Asticcacaulis excentricus CB 48: one gene and its partner. The protein of the gene in region 2 interacts with the protein of the main gene of each other region in a pairwise test. Links are inferred from orthologs where the notes say so. Each region holds a gene or a part of one and is shown on either strand. Other genes may lie near its edges.

Region 1 (3,805 bases), on a different replicon or contig from region 2:
ACTGACCGGCGGAAGCGATATAGAGCGGCTTGCGCTCACGTTTCAGATCAATCTTGCGCATGGGCACCTCCTGCGTCGGAGGCTACAGGAAGTGCTGACAGTTTTTGTCAGGATTGGCAAAAGCGCCTCCCCTAATTTTGGGGGCGGCACTTAAATAGCGAACCCTCCGCATGTAAGCGTCAGCCGCTTATCGCCTCCGCTTTTCTTTCCTTGTCTTGGTTTGGCCCCTCGCCGGGTGCGTGCTTCGCCACCTTGGCCGCCGCCTCAATGGCAGCTTGAGCGGAATGATTCCATTAGAAATCATTCCGCTCTAGGCAATTCCGGTGGCCTCTGATAAACGCTGCCTCCATGTTGACGATACGGGCGCAGCTTCGAATTTGAAGCCCAGCGTAAGCCACCCGCACCGGGTCTTGCGCTGGGAGTACATCGCCACGCCTTATTTGACCGTATCCCCTCCCAGAGATTATCAGGATTCATGTCCGAACAGCCTTCACGCGATTACCGCGAAACCGTCTTCCTGCCTGAAACCGCCTTCCCGATGCGCGCCGGCCTGCCCAAGGCCGAGCCCGAAATGCTGAAAAAGTGGGAAGAGTCCAACCTCTACAACAGCGTTCGTAAGGCGCGTCAGGCCAAAAACGCCCCCCTGTTCGTGCTGCACGACGGCCCGCCCTACGCCAATGGGAATATCCATATCGGCCACGCGCTGAACAAGATTCTCAAAGACTTCGTGGTGCGCTCGAAGTTTCTGATGGGCTATGATGTCGATTACGTCCCCGGCTGGGACTGCCACGGCCTGCCGATCGAATGGAAGATCGAGGAGCAGTTCCGCGCCAAGGGCCGCAAGAAGGACGAGGTGCCCGCCGCCGAGTTCCGCAAGGCCTGCCGCGAGTACGCGGCCGAATGGATCGGCGTGCAGCGCGAAGAGTTCAAGCGTCTGGGTATCCTGGGCGAATGGGATGAACGCTACGCCACCATGGATTTCGACACCGAAGCGAAGGTGACGGCGGAATTCCACAAGTTCCTGATGTCGGGTCAGCTTTATCGCGGCTCGAAGCCCGTCATGTGGTCGCCGGTCGAACGCACGGCTCTGGCGGATGCCGAGGTCGAATACCACCCGCACGTCAGCCCGACCATCTGGGTGAAGTTTCCGGTAAAATCCCTCCTCCCTGTCGAGCCGTCAGGCGAAGACGGGGAGGTGGCGGCGCGCGCAGCGTCGCCGTCGGAGGGGGGTGACTCTGCTCTGAACGACACCTCCGTCGTGATCTGGACCACCACACCGTGGACTATCCCAGCCAACCGCGCCGTCAGCTTCAACCCGAAGATCAGCTATTCGCTATATGAGGTCACGGAAGTAGCCTCCGAAGAAACGCTCGGCTTCGCGCCGTGGGCCAAGGTCGGCGACCGCCTGATCGTCGCCGAAAAGCTGGCCGAGTCCGTGCGTACAGCAGGCAATATCACCACATGGACTCTGGTTCTGGCCGACGTCGATTGCGACGGCCTTACCCTTGCCCACCCACTATCTACCTTACATGAGGGCTACGGTTTCGAAGTGCCCATGCTGGCGGGCGACCATGTCACCGACGACGCCGGTACCGGCTTCGTGCACACGGCCCCCGGCCACGGTGCCGACGACTATCTGGTGTGGCTGAAATCCGGCTATTCGCTGGATTCCATCCCCGATACGGTCGATCCCGACGGGGCCTACTACCCGCATGTACCGCTGTTTGCGGGCCTGAAAGTCCTTGAAACCGAGGGCAAGAAGGCCGGCAAGTTCGGCGACGCCAATAAGGTGGTGATGGAGAAGCTGATCGAGGCCGGGAATCTTTTGGCCCGTGGTCGCGTCGATCACTCCTACCCCCATTCGTGGCGCTCCAAGGCGCCTGTCATCTTCCGCAATACGCCCCAGTGGTTTATCCGCATGGATGGCGAGACGAACCTGCGCGCCACGGCGCTCAAGGCCATCGGTGAGACCGCCTTCTACCCCGATCAGGGCCGCAACCGTATCGGCAGCATGGTCGAAACCCGCCCCGACTGGCTGATCAGCCGTCAGCGCAACTGGGGCACGCCGCTGGCCATGTACGTCGATAAAAAGACGGGTGAGCCGCTGAGAGACCCCGCCGTCAACGACCGCATCATCAAGCTGATTGCCTCCGAAGGCGCAGACGCCTGGTTCACGCGCCCGGACGAGGATTTTCTGGGCAATGGCTACAATCCGGCCGACTATGAAAAGGTCACGGACATCCTCGATGTGTGGTTCGACTCCGGCTCGACCCACGCCTTCACGCTGGAAGGCCGTGAAAATACGCACAGCCCCGCCGACCTCTATCTCGAAGGCTCGGATCAGCACCGCGGCTGGTTCCAGTCATCGCTGCTGGAATCGTGCGGCACGCGCGGCCGTGCGCCGTATAAGGCCGTCCTGACCCACGGTTTCGTCCTCGACGAACAGGGTGAGAAGATGTCGAAGTCCAAGGGCAATGTGGTCGCCCCGCAGGACATCGCCAAGGAGTCGGGCGTCGAAATCCTGCGCCTGTGGGTCGCGCTGTCGGACTATTCCGACGACCTGCGCATCGGCAAGCAGATCATCCAAACGACCGTGGACGCCTATCGCAAGCTGCGAAATTCGCTGCGTTATCTCTTGGGCGCACTCAACGGCTATACGGACGACGAAGCTGTCAATTATCAGGACATGCCGTCGCTGGAACGCTATATCCTGCACCACGTACATGAGTTGGACGCCAAGGTGCGCGCCGCCTATGACGCCTATGACTTCGCCGGCGTCATCCGTCCGGTGGCCGATTTCGCGTCTCAGACCCTGTCGTCGCTCTATTTCGACATCCGCAAGGACAGCCTCTATTGCGACAAGCCGTCGGACGTGAAGCGCCGTGCCTGCCGCACGGTGCTCAACATCCTGTTTGAGCGCCTGACGGCCTGGCTGTCGCCCATCATGGCCTTCACCACCGAAGAGGCGTGGAGCTATCGCTATCCAGACGCGCCGGAAAACCTCTTCCGCACCCTGCCCGCCGTGCCCGCCGAATGGCACAATGCCGCCGAGGCCGCGCGCTGGGGCAAGATCGAGGAAGTGCTGTCGGTCGTCACCGCCGCACTGGAAGAGAAGCGCCGCGACAAGGTGATCGGCTCGGCGCTCGAAGCCGCGCCTACGGTGTTTATCGACTCCGAACCGCTGCTCGCGGCCTTTGATGGCATAGACGCGGCGGAGGTCTTCCGCACGTCTCAGGCCGTGCTGTCGGCCTCGGTCGGCCCGGAAGACGCCTTCCGCCTCGGCGAGGTGAAAGACGTGTCGGTCGTGGTGCACATCGCGCACGGTCAGAAGTGCCAGCGGTCGTGGCGCATCCTGCCCGAAGTAGGCTCAGACCCGCGCTATCCGGACCTGTCCCTGCGCGACGCCGAAGCTGTGGCCGAATGGGACGCGGCGCATGGATAATGGTCAATCATACTCCCCCAGCTTGCTGGGGGAGGTGGATTTTTGCCTTTGGCAAAAAGACGGAGGCGGGCTTGCACCTGAGTTTACACCCTCGTTTTTTGAAGCGCCGCTCCGAGCCCCCACCACCACATCTCAATCGCTCCGCGATTTCGTGCGGCCCCCCTTCCCAGTAACCTGGAAGGTATGATTCATGTCGGGGAAATCCATGACTGACCTGCAAACCAAGCTGAAAACCCACTTCGCCCCGCCGCACACCACCCTGCTGGGGCGGCAGATGCTGCTGATCGGACTGATCGGCCTGATCCTCGATCAGATCAGCAAGAACTGGATTTTATACGGTCTGCAACTGCCTAGTCTCGGACA
Region 2 (3,291 bases):
AAAACAGCCCTGCTGCTTACGGTCTTCGGGCACCAGCGCGATTCCAGCGTCCAGGGCCTGCGCCGGGGAGGCGATGTCGAGCGCGCGGCCACATAACTGGATGCGCCCGCTATCCTTGCGGTCGGCCCCATAAAGCACGCGCGCCAGATCCGTGCGTCCTGCGCCGACCAGCCCGGCCAGACCAACGATTTCTCCGGCGTTCACCTCAAAAGAAATATTGTCGAGGGAGGTGCCGCGCGCCTCATGCGCGCCACGTCGGCGGCTAACCCCTTCGATCCGCAGAACTGGCGTCGGTGCGACCTGACGCGCAGGGCGCTTGAGAAAGGCGACATCGCGCCCGATCATCAGGCGCACCATGTCATCGATACTGACGTCTGACACCTGACCGCTGGCCACAAAACGCCCATCGCGCAACACCGTATAGGCGTCACAGATGGCCTTCACCTCCTTCAGGCGGTGGGTGACATAGATGACCGCGATGCCGCGTGCTTTAAGTGTGCCAACGATGCGGTGCAGTATGTCCACTTCACGCGGGCTGAGCGCCGCTGTGGGTTCGTCCATAATAATCAGCTTCGCCTGAAGCGTCATGGCTCTGGCGATTTCGACCATCTGCTGATCTGCGACATTGAGGCGGCTGACCTCCAGATCGGGATCGAGGCTGAGACCCAGATCGTTCAGAATGCGGCAGGCATCGGCGCGCATCTGCCGATGATCAATCAGGCCCAAGCGCAGGGGTTCACGCCCCAGATAGAGGTTTTCAGCGACGCTCAGGAAGGGCTGAAGGTTGAACTCCTGATAGATGGTAACAATGCCCGCCTTTTGCCGCTGGCTGGGCGTATCGTCGGGGCGGAGAGGCTTCCCGTCAAAGGTAAGCGTCCCACCGTCGCTGCCCTGCGCCCCGGCCAGTATTTTCAGGAGCGTCGATTTGCCCGCGCCGTTTTCTCCCAGCAGGGCATGAACCTCGCCTGCTTCGACGCGCAAGCTCGCCCCGCCCAGCGCCACGACACCGGGAAAACGCTTGGTGATTTCACTGGCTTCGAGCAGGGCCATGGTCGGCCTACTTCACTTCGCCAATGCGCGACGCCTGAGCGAGCGTGTCGCGGGTGATCAGCACCGGCGTCAGACTTTTGGAGACAATCGGGGTTTTGTCTTTCAGATTGGCCACGACAGCGCGCAGAGCCGATCGGATCTGCTCGCCCGGATTCTGTTCGACGCTGGCGGCCATTTCGCTGTCGCGGATACGTTCCAGCGCTTCGGGAATCGCATCGAAGCCCAAAACGGCTATCTGCTGCGTCGTAAAGCCTGCGCCGCGAATGGCCTCAAGCGCGCCCATGGCCATGTCGTCATTAAGGCAAAGGATGACGTCCGGATGCGCGCCGCCCATCGACGTGAGGACGTTCTGGGTGACGCTAAGCGCCTGATCCCGCTTGGAATTGCCGGTCTGTTCGGCGACGATCTGATAGGTCGCACCGCCCGCCGCCAATCCTTCATGCACGCCCTTGACGCGCTCAATTGAAGAGGTGCTGCCCGGATCATTCGTGATGACGACGACCTTGGCCCCCTTGGGGTAGGTCTTGACCACCCAGTCTGCCATGGCTCGCCCGCCTTCGACATTATTGGCCCCAAAATGCGGCACCGGGTGTTTTCCGCCGCCGATCTGACGATCGACGGACACGACCAAGGTCTTTTCGTCGATCAGGGCGTCGGTGGCCGAGGCCAGCGCCTTGGAGTCGGTGGGGGCGATGATTACCGCCGAGATGCCCTGGACGCGCGCGGCCTCCAGATCGGACACCTGCTTGGAGGAGTTGTTCTGACCGTCCAGCACCTGTACCTTTACACCGAGCTTTTTGGCCTCGTCCTCCAGATCGCGGCGCATGGCCACGAAGAAGGGTTGTGACAGGTCACTGAAGCTGACGACGATGCCGTCGGTAGCGGAGGCGGAACCGGATTTCTGACAGGCGGTCAGGCCCAGACCAAGGCCAAGACTGGCGGCCAGCAGGTGGCGGCGGTTAATCGACATAGAGTTCCTCCCGTGGAACCGTGCGCCTTACGGCTGCGTCATCTGTTCTATGTCCGGGGCGAAGGCGTGTGGCAGGGTGCCCCGGATGGACGTGCCGATTGGTCGGCTTGTTTTGTTTAGATAGTAAATGGAATTTTTATTCCAGCGTCAACGCATAGTCGGAATAATGAAGCTGGAATCGTGACTCTGGCCCGCGCGCGGCCATCTTTGTGTAACGGTTTTGGTGCGGGTATAGAAACGCACGCCATCGATGCCATATTGGTTGAGGTCGCCGAAACCGGAGCGCTTCCAGCCGCCGAAGCTGTGATAGGCGACTGGGACGGGGATGGGGACATTGATGCCGACCATGCCGACCTCAACCTGTGAGGCGAATTCGCGCGCCGCGTCGCCGTTGCGCGTGAAGATAGCCACGCCATTGCCATACGGGTGTTGCGACGGCAGGCGGATGGCCTCTTCCAAGGTCCTAGCCCGCACGATTTGCAGCACCGGACCGAAGATTTCGTCCTGATAGGTCTGCATGGCGGGGGTCACGTGATCGAACAGGCTGGGGGCCAGGAAGAAGCCCTCCTCATGCCCCTGAAGTTTGAAGCCCCGCCCGTCGAGCACCAACTCAGCCCCCTCATCGACGCCCATCTGGATATAGTGTTCGATGCGCGCCTTGTGCGCCGCCGACACGACCGGGCCATAGTGGGCCTCGGCATCGGTCGAGACACCGACGCGCAAGCCTTCGGCCGCCGCCAGAAGCTTCGGCCGCAGACGCTCCGCCGTCTCTTCGCCCACCGGCACCACCACAGGCAGCGCCATGCAACGTTCGCCGGCAGAGCCATAGGCGGCCCCCATTATATCGGCCACCGCCTGATCGAGATCGGCATCAGGCAGGACGATGCCGTGGTTCTTTGCGCCGCCCATGCACTGCATCCGCTTGCCGTTTTGCGACCCGCGACCATAGACGTATTGCGCGATGTCAGACGAGCCGACGAAGCTCACGGCGCGGATATCGGGGTGATCAAGTATGGCATCAACCACCACCTTGTCGCCGTGCACGACATTGAGCACGCCTTCGGGCAGACCAGCCTCCAGCAGCAGCTCCGCCAGCCGCACGGGGACGGAAGGGTCACGCTCGGACGGCTTGAGGATGAAGGCATTGCCGGTGGCCAGCGCCGGTGCGAACATCCACATGGGGATCATGGCCGGGAAGTTGAATGGCGTGATGCCGGCCACGACACCCAGTGGCTGACGCATCGAAAAGACGTCAATGCCAGGCCCGGCGC

What was found.
Region 1: the proteins of ASTEX_RS17785 (region 2) and ileS interact in binary tests that used the Escherichia coli proteins (3 or more experiments, as listed by UniProt). The link is inferred for Asticcacaulis excentricus CB 48 from one-to-one orthologs.

Annotation. Positions count from the first base shown.
Region 1 is NC_014817.1:1,251,814-1,255,618, reverse strand. What follows is about bases 154-3,642. They hold ileS (isoleucine--tRNA ligase), read left to right. Parts: upstream 154-475; coding sequence 476-3,442; downstream 3,443-3,642. In the rest of the region: ASTEX_RS17230 (GyrI-like domain-containing protein), read right to left, coding at 1-61; lspA (signal peptidase II), read left to right, coding at 3,648-3,805. UniProt on the Escherichia coli protein: Catalyzes the attachment of isoleucine to tRNA(Ile). As IleRS can inadvertently accommodate and process structurally similar amino acids such as valine, to avoid such errors it has two additional distinct tRNA(Ile)-dependent editing activities.
Region 2 is NC_014818.1:74,320-77,610, forward strand. Bases 40-3,014 are described here. They hold ASTEX_RS17785 (substrate-binding domain-containing protein), read right to left. Parts: upstream 2,021-3,014; coding sequence 1,058-2,020; downstream 40-1,057. Other genes in these bases: ASTEX_RS17780 (sugar ABC transporter ATP-binding protein), read right to left, coding at 40-1,050; ASTEX_RS17790 (CoA-acylating methylmalonate-semialdehyde dehydrogenase), read right to left, coding at 2,168-3,014. Also shown: more of ASTEX_RS17780, read right to left, coding at 1-39; more of ASTEX_RS17790, read right to left, coding at 3,015-3,291. UniProt on the Escherichia coli protein: Part of the ABC transporter complex RbsABC involved in ribose import. Binds ribose. Also serves as the primary chemoreceptor for chemotaxis.